Regions from separate parts of the Brevibacillus sp. FSL K6-6036 genome, predicted to be linked through region 4. Evidence: riboswitches for the same ligand, from Rfam matches in the RefSeq annotation. Region 4 holds a riboswitch; each other region holds the start of a gene.
The links. Region 4 has a riboswitch for S-adenosylmethionine ahead of metH (methionine synthase). Riboswitches for the same ligand answer to the same signal wherever they lie in the genome.

Region 1 (5,630 bases), 1.6 Mb from region 4:
AAGTACGCTGGAGCACAGATCAGCCACAGATTGGCACAGTAACCAAGGCAGGTGCTGTAACTGTAGGTGTGGTCGGAAACATGGTCGTCCTGGCCCAGTATGAGGGGCAGCGGACGGAAACGCACATCCAGGTGACGGCCGCCGCCGGACCAGTCAAAAAAAAGAAGAGCTGGGGCAATCGCAAAAGCCTGATCATCGGAGGAGCGATCGTGGCAGTCACGCTGATTATTAACGGCGTCGCACTGTCCCAGATGAGCGGCGGAAAAGGCGATTCGGCAAGTGCCCAGCCAGAACCCGCTCCGGCCAACCAGACCTCCGAGAGCAAAGAACTGCCAGCAGAGGAGACGGAGGAGCCCAATGGGTCCAGCCCCGCAAGTGACGGAGATAGAAAAGATATGCGCTCGTCCCTGTTTGGATTTGCCAAGGAAAAGGCAGTTGCAGCCATAGAGACAGCGTCCAGTCTCAGCGGGCAGGGGAAAGAGCTGATGCCATCTGTTCCCTCAATGCCGCAGCCAGAGCTGCCAGCGGAACAGGCGGTACAACCGCCAGCAGAAGCGGCAGCGACGCCCAGCCCGGCGGCGACAGCGGAGACTGCCGCAAAAGCCGCTCCTCCGACAGTCGCAAAAAAAGAAGCCGCCCCCAGACCGAAGAAAGAAAGCCCAAAAAAGCAAAGCACGCCGACTCCTAGCATACAGCCGCAACCACAACCAGCAAAGCCCAGTCAGGTTGCGGCAAAGCCCGCCCAGCCAAAGCCGCAGCCAAAAGCCGCACCAGCCCCTGTGCTTGTGCCGGTCCAGCAGAACGGGAAATGGGGCTATGTCAAACAGATCAATCCGTTTGACAAGGAGCTGGCGATTGCGTATCAATTCGACCATGCGACAAGCTTTTCCGAAGGGCTCGCTGTCGTGAAAAAGGGCGGGAAGTTCGGGTACATCAACGCCGAGGGAAGCCTCGTCATCGATTGCCAGTACGAGTACGCCACGCCTTTTAAAAATGGCGTCGCCACAGTCAAACAGAACGGGAAGCTGATCCAGATCGATAAAACAGGAGCAGTCCACAAGTAAACGGAAATCCGATAATCGCATGGTATTCCCGTCCGTCAGCATCAGCACGATCACTTACCTAGGGAAAATGTTGCCCGAAGCATTATTTGGAAAGGAGTACTGAGAAATGTACAAACGTTATCTTGCCTGGATCGTTATGTTCGGTCTGTTCGTCCAAAGCTTTTTTGTCCCCGGCGCTTCTGCGGCTCCCGCATACTATGAGGATATTCAGGGGCATTGGGCCCAAAAGGAAATCGAGGAACTGAGCGCACTGAATGTTTACCGCCTCAAGTACGGGTATTTTCATCCGGACAATCCGGTTACCAGGGGCGAAGCGCTGGCTTTGCTGAACCGGGTGCTGGAAGGCATCTATGGTCCCTTGGAAACAGCCAAGCCAAATACGCATGTGGATCAACGGTTCTCTTATAAACAGGAAACGGAACAACTCCTTGCCAATATGCGCGCCATGCTAGACATACAAACCGGATTTGTCAATTCCTTCGATCCGGGAGAAAGCATGCTGTACTACCTGCACTTATCCGAACGTGGAGGTATGAAGCAGCCACAGAAGAACAACATCGACTGGTGGCTGTCCTCCGATTATTTGCAAAAGCCGTTGACCAGAGAAGAAGCGAGCATGATCCTGTTCCATGTCCTGGCTCCTTACAAAATGCGGGCGACAACCCTCAAGCTGGATGAAGTGAAGCCTTACTATACGGGCTACTATCTGTGGAAGCACGATCCCAAATACGAGGATACGGCATCGCCCTATGCGGCAGCGATTTCCGAATTCTATCTCTTTAACGCAGACAAAAATTTTGACCCGAAAAAACAAATGACACGAGCGCAGTTTGCCATCGTCCTGAAACGCTTGCATGATCTTTGGAAACGCGATACGCCTCAGCAGTTCAAGGAAACGCAGCTTCGCCAGAAAAACATCGTCAACCTCTTCCTCACCGCCGCCAATCAGGCGTATGTCCAGAAGGACCCGTCGCGGATCGGGCAGTTTTTCAGCAAGGACGCCCAAGAGTCACTGGAAGAGATCGCTCCGCTCCCTCTGCATGATTACAGCGGCAGCCTGGTGGTCAGGAAAGATGACAGCAATCCGAAGCGATTGTGGGTGACAGGAAGCTATCAGCATACGCTGACAGGAAATTATCAGGTGGAATACTCTTTGGAACAGGAAGAATCAAGCCCGTATGGCTGGAAGATCGTAAGAGTAAATTACCAGCAGAAGTAGTTGGGAATTTGTAGGGGGATTGGTCAGGCGCTGGCTTTAGCAGTTGCAGTCCAGGTGAAAAATGCAATGGCTGCACATCCAACTAAAGCGATAAACAGCGATTGACCCGTAAAGCGAGCAAAAGAAGCGGACGGCCCATTCGAGAGCTGTCCGCTTTTCATTTTTCATCTTCTGCGGGAAACCGGGATGATTTGATCACGGGGATAGCGAATATTCCGGAAAAGGCAAAGGAGAGGTGCAAATGACAGAATCAACGGAAAGGGACTGCTTTCAAAGATTGGTTCAAAGGCTTGAACCCCAAAGCAAGCTGGTTCGCTCCTGGGAGTTGAAAGGCGGTGTCTCAGCGCAGGTGACGGCGCTTGAAATCGAGCAGCTTGACGGCAAAAGGAAAAAAATGGTTGTGCGCCGGCACGGTGCGGCAGACATTTCACAGAATCCCCATGTGGCAGCAGATGAATTCAAGCTGATGGAACTCCTGAAGTCTGTGGGGGTGGCCGCGCCAGTGCCATTTTTCCTGGATCAATCAGGCGAGATTTTTTCCACGCCGTACGTCGTGATTGAATACATCGAGGGAAAGACTGAGTTCACTCCTGCCGATGTGACCGACCACGTTTTCCAGCTAGCTGCGCAGCTTTCCAGGATTCATAGTGTGGACGTCTCGAAGCTGGATTTGTCCTTTTTGCCCAAACTGGAGAAGGCATGTACCGAGAAAATCGAAAAACGGCCGGCAATCACAGATGAATCGCTGGGTGAGGGACGCATTCGGGATGTTCTGGAGGCAGTTTGGCCATTTCCTTCGCGGAATCCATGCGTACTGCTGCATGGAGATTTTTGGCCAGGAAATGTAATGTGGAGGGACGGACAGCTTGCTGCAGTGATCGACTGGGAGGACGCGCAGCTCGGAGATCCGCTCGCGGATGTTGCCAACGCCAGACTGGAGATTCTGTGGGCATTCGGCATCGAGGCGATGCTTCGTTTTACCGGTCGCTATCAATCCTTGACGAAGTTCGATTTTACAGACCTGTCTTACTGGGATCTGTTCGCAGCTTTGCGCCCGGCTTCCAAAATATCCGACTGGGGACTCGATGCGTCTACGGAACAAAAGATGCGGGAGGAGCACAGTTGGTTTGTCGCCCAGGCATTTGAAAAGATAGGGACAGGGAAGGGGAAAAAATCCTAGTTGACAGGTTTGAAAGCAGCCATTATATTCTGTATATACAAAAGGTTTTGATATGAGAATATGAACTCTTATCCAGAGAAGGCTGAGGGACTGGCCCAATGAAGCCCGGCAACCTAGCGCAAAGGAACACGTTTCTTTTGAGCCAAGGTGCTAACTCCTACAGGTAGCGATACCTGACAGATGAGAGGCGAAAATCCGCTGATTTAAGCCTCTTTCATCTGGAAAGAGGCTTTTTTGATGGAGCAAATGGATGTCGATTCCGGTTCAAAACCGCAGAACAGCGTACCGTGTTACTTTAAAAAGGGGGTTTTCCGATATGAAAAAGAAGTTTAGTTTGATTGGATCGCTTATCCTTTCTGTGTCTCTTTTGCTGACAGCTTGCGGCGGGGGCAACAGCGCGTCTTCCGGAAACGGCGGAGCGGGTGGCGGCTCCGGCGAGAAAGCAAAACGGATCGCGCTCGTGATGCGGCAAAACGTAGGCACATTCTCGGCTCAGTACATTGCCGGCGTCAAAGCCGAAGTAGAAAAGAACGGCGGAGAGCTGACTGTTTTCAACGCAGATACCGATCTGTCCAAAATGGCTTCCAACCTGGATGCGGCGGTCAACCAGCGTTTCGACGGCATTCTGATTGACCACGGCACTGCAGAAGCACTGCAGCAAGGAGCAGAAAAGGCTGTGAAGCAAAACATCCCGCTCGTGCTGTTTGATACAGACATCAAGCTTCCCGGGGTTCCTGTAGTAGAGCAGGATGACCAGAAGCTGGCTGAGCTTAGCCTGGAGAAGCTGGCTGAAGATACCGGCGGCAAAGGAAACATCGTGAAAATTTGGGTGGCTGGCTTTGCACCGATGGAAAAACGCCAGATCACGTACGAAGCCTTTTTGAAGAAATATCCGGATATCAAGGAGGTTGCCGCTTTCGGCAGCGCCACCAACAACACCGCGCTGGATACGCAATCGCAGATGGAAGCCATTCTGAAGAAGTATCCAAACAAAGGAGATATTACAGCGGTCTGGGCTTCCTGGGATGAGTTCGCCAAAGGAGCGACCCGCGCCATTCAGCAAGCCGGCCGTACCGAGATCAAAGTATACTCGATCGATTTGAGCGACGAAGACCTGCAGCTCATGCAGGATCCCTCTACCTCGTGGGTAGCGACTGCAGCGGTAGACCCGGGCAACATCGGACGGATTCAAGCCCAAACCGTCTTCAAAAAAATCAACGGCGAGCAGGTGCCGGACAGCGTCAAACTGAATCCTGTGCTGGTCAAGCGAGACGATTTGCCGACGGACAAGAAAATCACGATGGGAGATCTCTCCCAGTACGTGAAAGAATGGGGCAAGTAATCCTGCATAGATGGTGTAGCGTAATCCCGTTGATCATCCATCAACGGGATTCTTCCTTAATAAGGGGGGACAGAAAATGACGACTTTGCAGATGAACGGCATCATGAAGCAGTTCTCTGGCGTACCCGCGCTCCGTTCCGTCGATTTCGAAGTGAAAGCGGGAGAAGTTCACGCTCTGCTCGGAGCCAACGGAGCGGGGAAGAGCACGCTGATGAAGATTTTGACGGGAGCCTATGTGGCGGACGGAGGCTCCATTGTGATTGATGGCAGGGAGGCCGCGATCCAGTCGCCGCAGGATGCCAAAGCGCTCGGGATTCAATGCGTCTATCAGGAAGTGGATACGGCGCTGATCCCGTACCTCAGTGTAGCGGAAAACATATTGCTCGATCGCCAAATCCAAGCAAAGGGCTTGATCAGCTGGCGCCGCTTGTATGAAGAGGCGGAAGCGATTCTCGCAAGGTTTGGCTTTTCCATTCCTGTGAAAAAGCAGGTGGAAGCCTGTACGCTGTCCGAAAAGCAGCTGATCCTGATCGCCCGGGCGACGGTACAGCAGGCCCGATTCATTATTTTTGACGAACCGACAGCTCCGCTCAGCAACACGGAAACAGAGCGGCTGTTTCAGATCATCGAGCAGTGCAAGCAAGCGGGGTTGGGCATTATCTACATCTCCCACCGGCTGCCGGAAATTTTTCAAATCTGCGACCGGATCACCGTCATGCGCGATGGACAACGGATCTCTACCAAAGAGACGGCGGACACAACGATGGACGAGGTCATCGCCGCGATGCTGGGCAAGACATTCTCCGAGGAGTTCCCGAAGACCCA
Region 2 (5,630 bases), 2.6 Mb from region 4:
TGTACTTCTGCAGCGTCGGGACCAGCCCCAGATCATCCAATGCCATGGGCCGAAGGTCAAAGATAATCCGTCTGACGTCAGCCAGACTGAGGCGGACCATTTCCTTCAATTCGTGCAGCTCCATCTGCGCTTCCAGAATGCGTTCATTTTTCAGCATCTTTTCGACAATTTCAGACCGCAGCACGACGTTTGCCATGGATTGAGCGGGCCCGTCATGGATTTCACGCGCTACCCGCTTCCGCTCTTCTTCCTGCGCTTGGATTACTTTCAGACCCATCAGCTGATGCTGTTTGGCCTCCTCCAGAGCTTCCCCTACCTTGCTCAGGTCGCCGGTCAAGTACCCTAGCACAACCCCCATCTGCGTAACCAGCTTTTCTGCTCGCTCGATTGTTTCCTCCAGCGTGCGAAGCTGCCTCTCCAGATCGTTTCTCCGCTTTTTCAAATTGTCTTCCCGTTCCCGGTAAATGGACAATTCTACCTGAATACGGTTGGCTTCTTCATAAGCGATGCGGATGTCTTCCTCTGTGTATGTCTGAAAATTACGGCTAACCAACACCAGGCGCGCTCGCGCCCTTCGGTAGGAGAGCTCCAGTTCATCTACCTTGCTTATCACTTTCGCTATTTCCTGCCGCAATTCATGCAAATCATGTTTTAAGGAATTTCCTTCTTGCCTGGCATTTTCGGCGATCTCGAATATTTGCGATTTGCTCGTCTCTACCGTCTCGATCGTGCGATTGATCACACCATCCAACATGGTAATACTGATCGCCTGATTCATTATTGATCTCCTTCTACCTCGTTTTTGACCGTCTGGAACAGCGCCTGCAGCTTGGGCACATCCATTTCCCTGATCCCGACATCGTATCTGGGGATGGAAAGCGGATTCACCTGGGCCGTTACCACACCTCGATTTGAATTGAAGACAAATCGGTAGCCCGCTTGCTTGGCTATGTCCAGTACGATGTCATTGCTGTATCCAAACGGCAAAGAAATAGCTTGCACCTGCTTGCCCACCAGATCGCTCAAGCCGACCCGCGACATCGTAAAATCTACGTAAAGGCGATTGCGGTATTCTTGTTCGTCTTCGAGCCGTTTGAGCTCCTCCATGTACACAGGTGCTGTCTCCGGTCCCAGATCTCCCCATTCGTTGCGGGCCCTCTCGTCGTGAAGACTGTATGTATGAGAAGCGATCTCCACCAACCCGGTCTGCAGCATTTCCTTCACTTGCGGACGGGATAGCGGCGTGGTCATTTTTTCTCTCTTTCGCTCCTCGGTATCCCGCAATCGTCCAAGTATGGCAAAGTTGACCGATGGGAACCGATACTGCTGCATTACGGGAAAAGCATGTGTGTAATAACTTTCATACCCATCATCAAATGTAAGCAAGACTGCATTCTCAGTGGGCAAAACTCCTGTCTCGACAAAACGCACAAATTCCGCCAGTGATATCGGATGAAAATTGTTCTCGAATAAAAACGTCATATGCTCTCTAAACTGCTCCGCCCCAATAACATAGCGCTGGTCAGAATCGTCGGTCACATGATGGTACGTCAATACGACTACCCGATCTCTATACCAGAGCTTGGAGGACGCTGCTTCTTCCCGGTTTTTTTCTGTCTGTGGTGCAGCCGATTGCTCCTCGCTTGTGCTTATAGACGTAGTGACATGGGGGAAAGGTTGCACTTTTGGAGCCTCCTCTTTAAAAAAAGAGGCAGTATCGGGCAGTCCGGCAGTCACAACGAGCCCTAGCGCAATGAAAAATACGAGAAAGAAGGGCCACCTCTTCGGCACAAAAAACTCCCTCCTTTATGCCTATATAGGAATTTCGACATATACGAACGGATTCCTTTATGAACTGAATTCCAGCAGTTTGCCGCAAGTCTTAAGGCCTAGTCTTCTTAAAAATATAGAGGAAATCCGTTTTCAATGACAGAAAAAGAGCCTAGTGTGTATCACTAGGCTCTCGCGCTTGGTCTTTACTTGGACAGCCCTGCTGCATCTTGCTTGAGCGCTTCTGCCTTATCTGTACGCTCCCACGGCACATTCAGATCGTTGCGGCCAAAATGGCCGTATGCCGCTGTCTGCTTGTAGATAGGACGACGCAGGTCAAGCTGCTTGATGATACCTGCAGGACGAAGATCAAAATGCTTGCGGATTAGTGTTACCAATTGGTCCTCGGCAATCTTGCCGGTCCCAAATGTATCTACGCTGATGGACACTGGCTGTGCGACACCAATTGCATAGGCCACTTGTACTTCGCATTTTTCAGCCAAGCCGGCAGCGACGATGTTCTTCGCTACATAGCGGGCTGCATATGCGCCGGAGCGGTCCACTTTTGTCGGGTCTTTTCCGGAGAAAGCACCACCGCCGTGACGAGCGTATCCGCCATAGGTGTCGACGATAATTTTGCGGCCTGTCAAACCGGCATCCCCTTGTGGTCCGCCAATAACAAAACGGCCAGTCGGGTTGATGAAGTATTTGGTCTCGGCATCCAGAAGCTCTGTTGGCACGACAGGCTTGATCACGTGCTCCATCAGGTCGTTCTTGATTTGTTCCAGAGTGGTTTCCGGAGCGTGCTGGGTAGAAATAACAATCGTATCAATACGAACCGGCTTATCGCCGTCGTATTCTACAGTCACCTGTGTTTTACCGTCTGGGCGCAGGTAGCTCAAAGTGCCGTTTTTACGCACTTCGGTCAGACGGCGAGCCAGCTGGTGAGCCATGCTGATCGGCAAAGGCATCAGTTCAGGAGTCTCGTTGCAGGCGAAACCAAACATCAGACCTTGGTCGCCGGCACCAATCGCTTCAATCTCAGCATCAGTCATTTTCCCTTCGCGGGCTTCCAGCGCCTGGTCTACACCGAGGGCGATATCGGCAGACTGCTCGCCGATAGCGGTCAGAACGCCGCAAGTGTCGGCATCGAAACCAAACTTAGCGCGATCGTATCCGATTTCACGGATGGTGTCACGGACGAGCTTTTGAATATCCACGTACGTGTTCGTGGTGATTTCCCCTGCCACGAGTACCAGACCAGTGGTAACGGAAGTTTCGCATGCTACGCGAGCATTTGGATCCTTGGACAAAATGGCGTCCAGGATAGAGTCGGAAATTTGGTCACAAATCTTATCCGGATGACCTTCGGTGACGGATTCAGAAGTAAACAGACGACGACCTTTTTGCAAAGACATGTGTACTACCTCCTTTGACCTCATACAAATAGTGTGGTAGCCGAAACAGGTTCTTATTAGACGAAGGCACAAGCAAAAAAAAACCTTTTCCTGTTTTAGAGGAAAAGGTGCTTGGTGTTTGCGTTCCCTACCCTCTTATCGGCCAGAACAGGTATCCGTTCTGCTGGTTAGCACCGCTCGAGTCGGTTGCCGGGCTTCATGGGGCCAGTCCCTCCGCCTGCTCTGGATAAGAGTATCCATTACGGATAATAGAATAATCGTTTTTATAGCCGGTGTCAATAAGCGCTTAGCGCAATTCGTATTTGCCGCGAACCATAATGTGCGCGACACCATTGTAGTTTGCATTCAAGCGCAATCCGCGATTGTCCGAACGGGCGATCAAGAGCAGATGATTGGCAGCCACCTGGGCTCCCGCTCGCAGGTCCTTGCCCTCGGTAATATCTGTCAAGCCATCGCCTTTATCGCCGGCTACTGCTTGTACTTTTCCCGTACGGACGATAAATTCCGTACCCTCAAAACCGTACAGCGTCTGCCCCGGGTGCAGCTCAACCACTGTCAACCCCGTCGAGACGGATGCACCGCCTGTGCCTGCCCCTCCGCCAAGAGCTTTTTGAATTTGCTGATCCACATAGCTTTTGGTGACGACCGGATCATCCGCTGAGCCCGGGACACCGGAAACACCGTCTGCCATCGCCTGCGAAGCAAAGACCCCCATCCCGACAATTGCTATGGCGAGGATTCCCTTGGTTGCTTTTTTCATTTATGTTCTCTCCTTTTCCATAGAGTTACAAACTGTAAGCCTTCGCCAGCAGGACGACCACCTCTGCACGTGTAGCTCTTCCCTGCGGCTTGAACGTCCGTCCGTAACCGCTTATCCACTTTTTCGCCGTCAGCGCCTCAATGGCGGGAGACGCCCAGTGACTTGTCGGCACGTCGGTAAACGATGACCTGCTGCGATTATAGAGCACGAGATTATTTGCTCTGGCTACCATCAGTGCCATTTCTGCCCGTGTGATCGATTGATCCGGCAGCATGGTGCTGTTTGGATAGCCGCTGATGATGCCGAGCTGGTGGGCAGTCAGCAGATTGCCATAGGCCCAGTGATTTTTAGAAAGATCCTTGAACGGATTTCTGCCTGTATACGTAACGATATTCATCCCTTTGGCCCGCATGGACTGGATCAGCATCGTCGCAAACTGGCCTCGAGTCACCGACTGGTCAGGCTTGAAGGTCGAATCATCAAAGCCTTTGACGACTCCCTTCGTGCTGAGTCTGGCGATCTCGTTGCGGGCCCAGTGCGTGGAAATATCACGATAACCCGCGATCAAAGGCTGCTTGGTCAAAGTCAACCGGTACGAATCGTATTTAAACGGCAATGTGGTTGTCAGACGGATATAATACTTGCCCGGCTTCAGCTTCATGCCAAGCACCTCTTTGCCCAGATCGGACAGCTGCGCTACGTCGTTTGTGGCAAAGAGCGAGTAGTTCAATGTATCCGAACCGTACAGCTCCAGCCGCATCCCTGTCGATACGGGAACGAACGGAGCGCGTATGCTGACGTAGGATTCGGAATCGACCGTAAATTGGAACCAGTCCTGATCGGTATGAGTAGGCAAGGTTCCTGTCATCAGCGTTCCGTTGGCCAAAGGTGACGCCTGGCGATATGTATCGTTGGGCTCATTGGTATCCTTCCGAATCGGCGTATAGGACACGTCCAGCTTGTACTCGCCGTTCACCTGATTTCGCCAGTACTCGGTCAGCCTGATGTAGTATTTGCCCGGTGATACTTCCTTTTGGGCGCGCTCGGTCGGGTCATTCCGGTCGCCTTTGTCAAATTCTTCAAAGGCTTGTCCCTCTTTGCCGATCTTCATGTTCAGGTCGATCCGCTTGGTATCGGCAGTGACTGTTACGTTTAACCGGCCGTATTCGCGGACATAGTAAGAAAACCAGTCCTCGTCGCCCTCTTCATGGAAGTTCCCGATTACGGAAATTTGGTTGCCTACCAGCGGGCGGGCCGTATCCATTGTATTGTTGCGCTCATACTTGTCCGGATTGATCGTAAACCGGCTGGTCAACAGATAGGTAAAGCCCTTCACACCGAAGCTTCGCTCCATCCTGATGTACATTCTACCAGCTTTCACCGGTACAGTCAGCGTGTCTCCGTTCCCTATGTAATAGGTAGAAGCTTCGCGATTTTCAGGGAAGAAAGTAGCAGCCAGCGCAGTTGTATTCGTTGAAGTGACGGTTGAGACCAGTGTGACTTTTCCGTCGTAAGGGATATCCATATAATACCAGTCGGTTTTGTCTGACTCTGATAATTTCGCTCTCAGCTGTGATTCAATCGGAAATGCCTTTGCCTGATTTCGCGTATTGTTTGGTTCATGAAAATCCATCGACAGCTTTTCACTGACGGCTCGATTGACATCGAGCAGCCCGTATCCC
Region 3 (5,630 bases), 1.1 Mb from region 4:
AGGCTAGCTGCTTGCGGAGCCATTGCGGGCCGCTGGAAGCCGTGTCGATATAATGGGTTTTCGTGTTCAGGCACGCTTTCATCACTTCAAAGTTGTTTTCCGGCAAGCCGATATGCAGCAGTACGTCAATGTCAGTCAAAATAGATTGGACGCTCGATACATCGCGTGCGTCGACACGTTTTACCTGGATTTCCACATCCGTCTCCCGGCGCAGCTCGGCAGCCAGCTCTTCAGCCGGGCCGATCGATATATCTGCCAGCACCAGTTTTTGCAAATACTTCGATTTCACGATTTCACACGCGCTTACTTGTCCTACACCGCCAACTCCTAAAATAGCGACTCGCATAGAGTCCTCCTTCCATTTTTGGAAAACGTTCTATCTTCGCATTCGAAACAGCCATTTCTGCAAATGCAGATCGATCGTAGCAGGAAATACCGCGACTTGTGTCGCAACATCGATTGGTTCACGCGGACGAAGTCTCATCCAAACACCCTCCTTCTGCACACGGGCAGATCATAGTAGAAACCGAAGCTAAGTGGGACGATCGTGGATCAAAACAGGCAGCAGCCTACTCAAAAAAAGCACCTCCTTCCTGCTGAAAAAGTCAGAGTGGAGCGTCTTTTATTCATGTATATTCGACGCACCCGACGTCCCATGCGAATGGAAAAAGGGAATTATACTCTGACTTTTCTGAAAATATATGCAAGAATGATACCAAATGACCGGCTGCTTCCTGTGCAGTATGAAGGAGCATCGGCAGTACCATTATTCTCACTATTGAGAAAGCAAAAACCAAAACAAAGTGCTGGAAATGTCTGTTGGTGCGCCATCACCTGCATGAGAACACCTTATTAAAAATGAGAAACCTTTCTTTTCAAAAATGAAAGGAATCGTCCGAAGATGAAATGTCGGAAATATCTGGTTAACGGCTCAAACCGAATTCCTTACAATGTTGCCAACAGGAAAATACTGTTCTTATCCAGAGAGGCGGAGGGACTGGCCCGATGAAGCCCGGCAACCGTCACGCAGTTTGTGACAAGGTGCCAATTCCTGCAGGACTGATGACAGTCTTGACAGATAAGAAGCGGGAGTACGTCCATTCCGGATGCCAACCTTCTTCTTAACGGGAGAAGGTTTTTTATTTGTATGATCAAATGTTTTTGAGTTATCGCAACTTCATAACTTCTTTCTTATCCAGAGAGGTGGAGGGACTGGCCCGATGAAGCCCGGCAACCGTCACGCAGTTTGTGGCAAGGTGCCAATTCCTGCAAGACAGCAGCAGTATGTCTTGGCAGATGAGAAGGAGGCCCCCTGTAGCTCGCGAGCCTTCTTCTTAAACGGAAGAAGGCCTTTTTTATGTTTGAAATGAGAAAAAGAGGTGGAGTACATGAGTGCAAGTGTGGTAAAAGTAGGATTGCTTGGCGTAGGGACGGTGGGGGGCGGCGTCTTGAAAACGATCCGCTCTCAGCAGCAAAAGCTGTCGGACAGGTTGGGCAGACGTGTCGAGGTGGTCAAGGCGCTGGTCCGCAATGCGGAAAAGCAGCGGTCTGTACCGATTGAGAACAATCTGATCACGACCCGGTTTGAAGAAGTGCTGGCGTCGGACGTGGACATCGTCGTCGAGGTGATGGGCGGCGTCGAGCCGACATACGGCTATGTCCGTGCACTGATTGAAAAGGGCTGTCACATCGTCACCGCGAACAAGGAGCTGCTTGCCAAGCACGGAACGGAGCTGGTGCGGCTAGCCAATCGGCACGGCGTTCAGCTCGCGTACGAGGCCAGCGTAGCCGGAGGGATTCCGATTCTCGGCGTGCTGCGCCAGTTTCTCCGGACTAATGACATCGTATCGGTCAGCGGCATTTTAAACGGGACGACGAATTACATCCTGACGCGGATGGAACAGGAAAAGCTTCCCTACGCCGAAGTGCTGAAGCAGGCGCAGGAGCTGGGCTACGCCGAAGCGGACCCTGCCTCGGACGTAGAGGGCTGGGATGCCTTGTACAAAACGTACATCCTCGCCCAGCTCGTATTTGGTGAATCGCTGCCGCTGCATGCAGCCGAGAGGCAGGGGATTGAAAAGCTGCATCTCGGACAGATCGGCCTCGCCCGCGAATTGGGGTACCGGATCAAGCTGCTGGCCAAGGCTTCCAAGGCCGGGGGCGGTCTACAGCTTTCCGTCCGTCCAACGCTTCTGCCGCTGGATCACCCACTCGCGCAGGTGCAGGATGCCTACAACGCCGTGCAGGTGTCGGGCAATATCGTCGGCGACCTTTTGTTCATGGGCAAAGGGGCAGGCGAGCTTCCGACAGCAAGCGCTGTGGTGGAGGATCTGGCCTATTTGCTGACCCAGCGCTTCACTCCTCAGCCGGTCTGGCAGGAAAGCGAGCCGGCAGGCAATCGGGAAGCCGGGGAGAAGCGGTGCTTTTGCTATCTGGAAAGTAAAGCGTTGCGGGGAACGCCTGATCAAGTCACGCATTTTTTGGATCGGGCAGGAGTTCTCGTGGAAAAACAGCGAATACAATATGACTGGGCGAGCGTCTTGCGCATCGGCATGATTGCCAGCGGTTTTGCAGAGGAGCACAAGAAGGCGCTGCACCGCGATTTCGGCATCAGGGCGGAAGTGTTTCCCGTGTTGTGAGCGGAGACGGCCCAATGCTTCGGGATATAGACCGCATCCGGTTTCACCCCTAATAGAGGAGAAAAAGGGTGCCCATATCCCGCGGTAGAAGGAGGAAGCTCATGGATAAAAAGTATGTGCTCGCAATCGATCAGGGGACGACCAGTTCCCGGGCCATCTTGTTCGACAAGCAAGGAAGCATCGTCGGGATGGCCCAGAAAGAATTTCCCCAGCTCTTTCCCCAGCCAGGATGGGTAGAGCACAATGCCCTGGACATCTGGTCATCGGTCGTCGGCGTAATCGGCGAGGTTTTGGCCAGCCACAATGTTTCGGCGCAGGAAGTGGCAGCCATCGGGATCACCAATCAACGCGAGACGACCGTGGTGTGGAACAAGCATACCGGAGTGCCCATCTATCACGCAATTGTCTGGCAGTCGAGACAGACAGCGGGAATTTGCGAAGAGCTCAAAAGCAAGGGATACGACCCATTGTTTCGGGATACGACCGGTCTGCTGATCGATGCTTACTTTTCGGGCACAAAAGTAAAATGGATTCTCGACCATGTGGAAGGCGCCCGCGCTTTGGCGGAGCAGGGCGACCTCCTGTTCGGAACGATTGACACGTGGCTGATCTGGAAGCTGTCCGGCGGCCGGGCGCATGTGACCGACTATACCAACGCGTCGCGCACACTCATGTACAATATTTTTGATTTGAAGTGGGACGATGAGCTGCTGGCTCTGCTCGATGTCCCGCGTGCGATGCTGCCTGAGGTGAGAAGCAGCTCGGAGGTGTATGCGGTAACCGACAAGGATTTGTTCTTTGGCGTCGAGGTTCCGATCTCGGGGGCTGCAGGAGACCAGCAGGCCGCTTTGTTCGGGCAAGCCTGCTTCGAGCGGGGCATGGCCAAAAATACATACGGCACCGGCTGTTTTTTGCTGATGAACACCGGAGAACAAGCCGTTCGCTCCGAGCATGGCTTGCTGACGACGATCGCCTGGGGCCTTGGCGGAAAAGTGGAGTACGCGCTGGAAGGGAGCATTTTTGTCGCAGGCTCTGCAATCCAATGGCTGCGGGATGGCCTGCGCATGCTCAAAACCTCGGCAGACAGCGAACGCTACGCAACGGCCGTGTCATCCACCGAAGGCGTCTATGTCGTCCCGGCTTTTGTGGGCTTGGGCACTCCTTACTGGAACAGCGAGGTCCGCGGCGCGATTTTTGGACTGACCCGGGGAACCAAAAAAGAGCATTTCATCCGGGCCACACTGGAGTCGCTGGCGTACCAAACCAGAGACGTGGTGGCAGCCATGGAAGCAGATGCCGGCATTCCGCTGAGCAAGCTTCGCGTAGACGGCGGTGCCGTAGCGAATCACTTCCTGATGCAATTTCAAAGCGATATTCTCGGTGTCACCGTCGAGCGTCCGCGCGTACATGAAACGACGGCGCTCGGTGCCGCCTATTTGGCCGGGTTGGGCATCGGTTTTTGGAAAAGCAAAGAGGAGATTTCGCACAATTGGCAGGTTGAGCGCTCATTCGAGGCGAGACTGGAAGAGACGGAGCGCAGCAGGCTATATGCCGGTTGGCAAAAGGCTGTCCGGGCTGCGGCAGCATTTGTGTAAGCATTTTCATTGACAGTTATTGAAAACTATGGTTATACTTTAGAAAAGTTGATCGTGCAGCACGAAAACATACGGAAATACGGTTAGGCGGAGAAAACGGAGAAAACCCTTACCAGTAAACACATTCCTTTTAAGGGGAGGAGTGTGTTTATATACGTAAGGGTTTTCTTTTTCTTCATTATCGTCAAACCTATTCGATCAACAGAAAAATGAACACGAATAGAAAGAGGGGTCTGACAAATGGTGAAAAAGTGGCTGAATGTCGTAGCGACCGCGGCGTTGTTGTCGACGGTGGCAGTAGCGGGGTGTTCCTCGGGGGATACGGGCTCATCCAGTACGGGCCAAGGAGAAGCTGGCGGGGGTTCGGGTGCCGCAAAAGAACTGGGTCAAATTGCACTCTACTCGCCTGAGACACCTGATATGACCAAAGAAATTGGTCAGAATTTTGAAAAGGCTTTCAAGGGCTCGACCGTTAACATTCAGTACGCCGGCACCAACGTTCTGGTGAACAAGATGATTGCCGAAAAGGACAATCCGATGGGGGATGTCTGGTATGGCGGAGGCGGTTTCCTGCCGTTTGAGTCGGCGAAGGACAAGGATATTATTACGGCCTATACGCCTGAAGCGATCAAGGATTGGCCGGAAGTGCGCGACGGGATCAAAATCCGCGACAAGGATTGGAAATGGATCGGAGCAGAGGTGTTCGTCCTCGGGTTTGTTTACAATACCGACCTGGTAAAACCGGAAGAAGCGCCGAAAACATGGGACGACCTCTTGGACCCGAAATGGAAAGGCAAGCTCCAAATGCCGAACCCGGCAGCATCCGGAACAGCCACGCTTACGGTTCTGAGCCAACTGATGGAGCGCGGGGAGGAACCAGGCTGGGAGTACTTCAAAAAATTGGTCGATCAGATGAGCGCGATGCCTGACTCCGGCTCGGCGCCCGGAAAAGCGGTAGCCAAAGGCGAAGCCCATGTCGCGATCGCATTTGACTTCATGGCATACGAAATGAAGGCAAAGGGGGAAAAGGTGGACTTTATCGTTCCTGAGAAAACTCCTGTCATCGTCAACCCGGTATCTCTTGTCCAGGATGGACCGAACCCTGACGGCGGCAAAGCGCTGATCGACTACCTGTTGTCCAAGGAAGGACAGCAAACGCTTGCCAACTGGTACCATATCCCGATTTCCAAAGAGGTTGAATCGAAAACGCCGCTCACGCTGGAAAAGGTCATCCCGCATGCACAGGAGCTCGACGTAGATTGGGTCGTGCAAAACTACGACCGCGTACGCAACGAATGGCGGCAAAAATTCCAATAAGGAGGTTCTTCCATGGGGTCGGTCAGAATTGAGAACTTGCACAAATCGTTTAACGGAATCGCCGCATTGGAAGACGTCA
Region 4 (5,630 bases):
GCACAGCTCTTCGAAGCTGACGCCGACCGGCACACCTGTCCGGTACAGCTGCGTCGCCATCGCCCCATCCCCGATCAGCAGATTGTCTTGCAAATATACGCGCAAATCTTTTTTATTCGCTGACAAAATCCATCCCTTCTCTCCATAACATCTCGACCTTACAATTCAAAAACGGATGGGCCCGCATTGAAATACCGCGCCTCCGGATGAGAAAACACCATCGCTGTTACAGAGGCCTCTGGTTCCATCATGAAGCCTTCCGTCAACTGAATGCCGATGTCCTCCGGCCGCAGCAGGCGGAATAACTGGGCCTGATCTTCGAGGTTGGGGCATGCCGGGTATCCGAAAGAAACGCGGATGCCCTGATAACGCGCGCCGAATCTCTCCAGCATCGTCATTTCCGCAGGGTCCGGGAAGCCCCAGCTATCCCGCATCACGTGATGAACCCGCTCGGCAAATGCCTCGGCCAGCTCCAGCGCCAGCGCCTGCAAGACGTGGGATCGGAGATAGTCGCCCTTTTGTTTCAAACGTTCCGATTGTTCTCGAATGCCGCTGCCCGCCGTGACCGCCAGGAATCCGACATAGTCCATTTCGCCGCTTTCCACGGGCCGCAGGAAGTCCGACAGACAAAGGTACGGCTCCTCTGGCTGGCGCGGGAACCGGAAGCGTTCCAAGACCCGCGAATGATCCTTGGCGTCGTAGATCAAGATCTCGTCTCCATTCGCCTGTGCGGGGAAGAACTGATAGATCCCGTTTGCTGTTATCGAGCCTGCCTGTACTGCTTCCGCAAGCAGCTCCTGCACCAGATCGTGAAGCTCCGTCACCTTCTCGTCTCCGCTCTCCAGCAATTTGTCTACATTTCCGCGAACGCCGAGATGCTTTCCGAGCAGCATCCGCAAATTGAGATACGGCCGGAGATGGCTCAGCGGATAGTTGCGGAGCACGTGCCGTTCACAATCGGGCGGGAGGTAGATCGGCTGTGTGCGGCTGACGGCGGAACGCTTCGGTTTGGACGGTTTTTCAACTTCGGGCGGGGCCTGGGCAGAAGCCGCAGCCTCGATTGCCTCCTGCTGCTCGGCCCGGAGCTTTTCTCTTGCTTCCGGGTCCTGCAGTCGATTAAACAGCTCCAGCCCGTCCATTGCATCCTTGGCGTACAGAACGATTCCTTTGTATTCGGGTGCAATCCGGTTGGACGTAAATTTACGTGTCAGTGCCGCTCCGCCTACCATCAGCGGCACGTCGATGCCAGCCTCGCGCAAATCCTGCGCGGTAATGACCATTTGCTGGGCCGATTTGACCAACAGACCGGACAGACCGATCGCATCCGGCTTCTCTTCGCGGCAAGCGGCGATCAGCTGCTCCGGCGGAACCTTGATCCCCAGATTGACGACTTCATAGCCGTTGTTGGAAAGGATGATCTCTACCAGGTTTTTTCCGATATCGTGGACGTCGCCTTTTACGGTGGCCAGCAAAATCTTCCCTTTTGCCGCCGACTCCGTTTTTTCCATAAACGGCTCCAGGAATGAAACGGATGCTTTCATTACTTCGGCGCTCTGTAGTACTTCGGCCACGATCAGTTGATTGCTGTTGAACAGGCGGCCCACTTCTTCCATCCCGGTCATCAGCGGCCCGTTGATAATTTCCAGCGGCACGTATTTTTCCAAAGCAAGCTTCAAATCTTCTACCAGTCCGTCTTTGGAGCCTTCGACGACATACCGCGCGAGTCTCTCTTCCAGTGGAAGCGAGGACACCTCGACTTTGGCTTCCTTTTTCTTTTGCCGGTAAAAATCGGTAAAGGAGGCAAGCGTTTCGTCCTTTGTCTCGAACAAAAGAGCTTCAGCCAGCTTTCTCTCTTCTTCAGGGATGGAAGCATAGCGCTCCAGCTTCTCCGTATTGACGATGGCATAATCGAGACCAGCGACTGTCGTATGGTAGAGGAAAACGGCATTCAGCACTTCCCGACCTGCGGCCGGAAGACCAAACGACACGTTGCTGACGCCGAGAATGGTCTTGCACTCGGGCATCGCTTCTTTGATCAGGCGAATGCCTTCTACTGTCGCCTTGGCAGAGCCGATGTACTGTTCGTCTCCTGTACCGACAGGAAACACGAGCGGGTCGAAGATGATGTCCCGCGGATTGACGCCAAACCGGTTTACCAAAAGGTCATAGGAGCGTTTTGCCACTTCCAGCTTTCGCTCGGCGGTGACAGCCATGCCGGTCTCGTCGATAGTTCCGACGACAACTGCGGCCCCGTATCTGTGGATCAAGGGCACGACTTGCTCGAACCGTTCGAGCCCGTCTTCGAGGTTGATCGAGTTGAGAATCGCTTTCCCTTGGGAATATTTCAACCCCAGCTCCATGACGCGCGCATCCGTGGAATCGATCATGAGAGGCGCCTTTACTTTTTTCACAATATATTGAAGGAATTTTTCCATATCGCCGTACTCGTCGCGGTCCGGGTCGGCCAGACAAATATCGATGACATGAGCCCCCCGCTTCACCTGTGCCCTTGCGATATCGGAAGCCTCCTCGTATTGTCCGGCTGCGATCAGATCGCGAAATTTCTTGGACCCGATGACGTTCGTGCGCTCCCCGACCAGCAGCGGGCGGTTGTCCTGTTCCACGTAGACGACATCGATCCCGGACACGGCGCTGACTGCATGCTCTTGCCGGGCACGCGGCTTGCAGTCTTTCAAGGCTTCGGCCATCGCCCGGATGTGGTCGGGCGTGGTTCCGCAGCATCCGCCCGCCACATTGAGCCATCCTTGCTCGGCAAATGCCTTGACTTTTGCCGCCAGCCCTTGCGGAGTTTCGTGATAGTGGCCGTTCTCGTCCGGGAGACCGGCATTGGGATAACAGCTCACGGCACAGTCTGCAAGACCGGATAGCGTGCGGATATGGTCGCGCATGAACTCGGGACCGGTCGCACAGTTCAGCCCGATGCTGACAGGCTTGAGGTGCTCAAGCGAGACGTAGAACGCTTCGATGTTTTGTCCCGCCAGCGTCGTGCCCATCGGCTCAATCGTCCCCGAAAGCATGACCGGCACTTCCGTCCCCAGCTCATCAAAAGCCTTGCGTATGCCGATGCCGCCCGCTTTTACGTTCAGCGTATCCTGCGAGGTTTCCAGAAGCAGCACATCCGCTCCCCCGATCAAAAGCCCTTTTGCCTGGCGGTAATACGACTCGACCAGCTCGTCAAAGGTGACCCCGCCCGTCAAAGAAAGCGTCTTGGTCGTCGGGCCCATCGCCCCTGCCACAAAGCGAGGCCACTCAGGCGTGGAATAGGCATCTGCGGCCTCGCGAGCGATTTTGGCAGCGGCGATGTTGATCTCCAGGTCCTTTTCCGCCACGTCATACTCGGCCAGGACGATGGACGTAGCGCCAAATGTATTCGTCTCGATAATATCGGCACCCGCCTCCAGGTACTTTTCATGGATCGAGCGGATGACGTCCGGCCGGGTCAGGTTCAACAGCTCGTTACAGCCGTCGTATTCCTCTCCGCCGAAGTCCTCGGCAGTCAGGTTGGCTTGCTGCAGCATTGTTCCCATCGCGCCGTCCAGTATCAGAATTTTTCGGTAAAGCTGTTCGCGAAAATTCGGTTTCATGGCAGACTCCTTTTCTCAAAGCAGATCATCTCAGATAAACAAAAAACCTCTTCTGTGTGCAGAAGAGGATTTGTCCGCGAATACGATACGCCTGACGCATCCTCTCATCTTTCAAAGCACACGGCTTTGCTGGAATTGGCACCTGAAAATTCCGGTTGCCGAGGCTTCATCGGGCCAGTCCCTCTGCCTCTCTGGATAAGAGATGTCGCTTTTTTATTCGATTCGTTCCAGTAATTGCAAGGTTTGAAAGTATCTTAACACCCCCCCTCCCCCGCGTCAATGAAGAAATTGTCCGTATCCACGCAAGTCCGGCGCCCATATTTGCCCCATATAGTCAATCGCCCACACTCTTCATGACTCCCGTGTATAGACTAAAGCATATCGGAAAGGAGGAAAACGACATGAGTACATCCTACTGCGGAAACAATATCTTCGGTGACAGCTTCGCCCTAGTGCTCGTTCTGTTTATCCTGCTGGTCATCGTAGGGTGCAATAACGACTGCTAAGCAGCTGCTTGAAAAAGGGGCCTGGAATCCAGGCTTCTTTTTTCTTGTCCAACAGGTGCACTTTGAAGAAATCAAGCAATCACTTGCCAAATCGGCACAGATTATCAAAAAACATCGTCTTCCCGGCTGTACAATAGGAGTAGCACATCTGGGAAATGGAGGCAGGTATGGATCACTACGAGCGGATTCAATGCGCAATCGAATTTATCGAAAAGCATCTTCAAGAGGAGGTGAATATCGCGGATATTGCCGCGGAAGCCTGTTTTTCCGCCTTTCATTTTCAACGGCTGTTTCAAGCGATCTCCGGTTTTTCGGTTCACGAGTACATACGAAAAAGAAGGCTGAGCGAGGCCGCCGTTTTGTTGAAACAGACGCAAACAAGCATCCTTGATCTGGCTATCGCCTGCCAGTACGGCTCCCAGGAGGCGTTTACCCGTGCTTTTGAAGCTACTTTCGGCATCACCCCGGCCAAGTTCCGAAAGGCGAACATACCTATTTTCCTGCAAAAGAAGCTGGATTTTTTGGATGATCAAAAACGAGCAAAGGGAGAAATAAGCATGAACAAACCAAACATTGTGCAATTAAACAGCATTGCCATCGTCGGGTACGCCTACAAGACAAATCTGAACAACAAACGCTACTTTGAGGACATTCCCCGCTTCTATGCCGATTTCGGAAGGAATGGACACTATATGCGGATTCCCAACAAAGCCGCCCCTGACATGGCATACGGCATTTCGTGCGATTTCCAGGATAACGGCGACTTTACGTTCATCGTCGGCGAAGAGGTAAAAAACTTGGATGGCGAGCTGGAGGATGGCTTTGTCCACTGTCTGCTTCCGGCAGGGAAATACGCCGAATTCAGGGTGATCGGCTCTGTCCAAAATACAAGAACCTATATTTACGGCACCTGGCTTCCGAATTCCAACTACGAGCGAAGAGAAGGACCTGATTTTGAAATAACCGATGTCCGCCAGTCCGTGTACCCGGATCAAATGAAAATAAAAATTTACATACCGATCGACTAGTGTTCCAGCTCCAGTCCGCCCGCTGTCCCCGCTCATTGTCAATCCATGCCCCTTTTGCTATGATGAGGTCGAAGCCAAGCAAAGGAGCGAAACGCTTTGGATCCACTACACCCTTGTGACAAGCACGAATTCCTATCGCGTATCGAAACGGTAAAAGAACTGGAACAAACCGACTTCGAGACATATTCTGTCGTGAAAGACAGCGAAAATGGCCAACACTATCTCCGGTATTCCTTTACACATATCAATCTGTCCGAAGGGGGCAGGCGCGACGAATTCGACCACTTCCTGCCGCTTGAATCGGACGATGTTCTCGCGATTCTGTTCGGAGAGCAGGCTTATCAGTTTCCGGACAACTGGAAAACCGCCTATCTTCGCAGCGGCACGGATGAGCGGCTGATGCCATTCGACCCGAGTGAAAATCACGATCTGGAAAAGGACGCCGAGGCGGAGTTGGCTTTGCTCGAGAAGCTGCAGCAGTTCAAGCAGCA

Region 1: another riboswitch for S-adenosylmethionine. It lies ahead of NST37_RS02265 (sugar ABC transporter substrate-binding protein); the one in region 4 lies ahead of metH (methionine synthase).
Region 2: another riboswitch for S-adenosylmethionine. It lies ahead of metK (methionine adenosyltransferase); the one in region 4 lies ahead of metH (methionine synthase).
Region 3: another riboswitch for S-adenosylmethionine. It lies ahead of NST37_RS15875 (homoserine dehydrogenase); the one in region 4 lies ahead of metH (methionine synthase).

What each region holds. Positions count from the first base shown of each region.
Region 1 is NZ_CP150173.1:395,988-401,617, forward strand. It holds gene NST37_RS02250 (WG repeat-containing protein) at 1-1,064, shown strand, start outside; gene NST37_RS02255 (S-layer homology domain-containing protein) at 1,171-2,283, shown strand; gene NST37_RS02260 (phosphotransferase family protein) at 2,525-3,463, shown strand; SAM riboswitch class I at 3,529-3,650, shown strand; gene NST37_RS02265 (sugar ABC transporter substrate-binding protein) at 3,780-4,805, shown strand; gene NST37_RS02270 (sugar ABC transporter ATP-binding protein) at 4,882-5,630, shown strand, end outside.
Region 2 is NZ_CP150173.1:4,636,106-4,641,735, forward strand. It holds gene NST37_RS22795 (sensor histidine kinase) at 1-778, opposite strand, end outside; gene NST37_RS22800 (polysaccharide deacetylase family protein) at 778-1,791, opposite strand; gene metK (methionine adenosyltransferase) at 1,977-3,182, opposite strand; SAM riboswitch class I at 3,321-3,421, opposite strand; gene NST37_RS22810 (hypothetical protein) at 3,475-3,948, opposite strand; gene NST37_RS22815 (S8 family serine peptidase) at 3,974-5,630, opposite strand, start outside.
Region 3 is NZ_CP150173.1:3,155,673-3,161,302, reverse strand. It holds gene NST37_RS15880 (saccharopine dehydrogenase C-terminal domain-containing protein) at 1-346, opposite strand, end outside; SAM riboswitch class I at 974-1,085, shown strand; SAM riboswitch class I at 1,189-1,303, shown strand; gene NST37_RS15875 (homoserine dehydrogenase) at 1,389-2,639, shown strand; gene glpK (glycerol kinase GlpK) at 2,741-4,234, shown strand; gene NST37_RS15865 (extracellular solute-binding protein) at 4,475-5,551, shown strand; gene NST37_RS15860 (ABC transporter ATP-binding protein) at 5,564-5,630, shown strand, end outside.
Region 4 is NZ_CP150173.1:2,040,974-2,046,603, reverse strand. It holds gene NST37_RS10180 (bifunctional homocysteine S-methyltransferase/methylenetetrahydrofolate reductase) at 1-126, opposite strand, end outside; gene metH (methionine synthase) at 159-3,605, opposite strand; SAM riboswitch class I at 3,707-3,807, opposite strand; gene NST37_RS10170 (YjcZ family sporulation protein) at 4,007-4,111, shown strand; gene NST37_RS10165 (AraC family transcriptional regulator) at 4,279-5,139, shown strand; gene NST37_RS10160 (hypothetical protein) at 5,236-5,630, shown strand, end outside.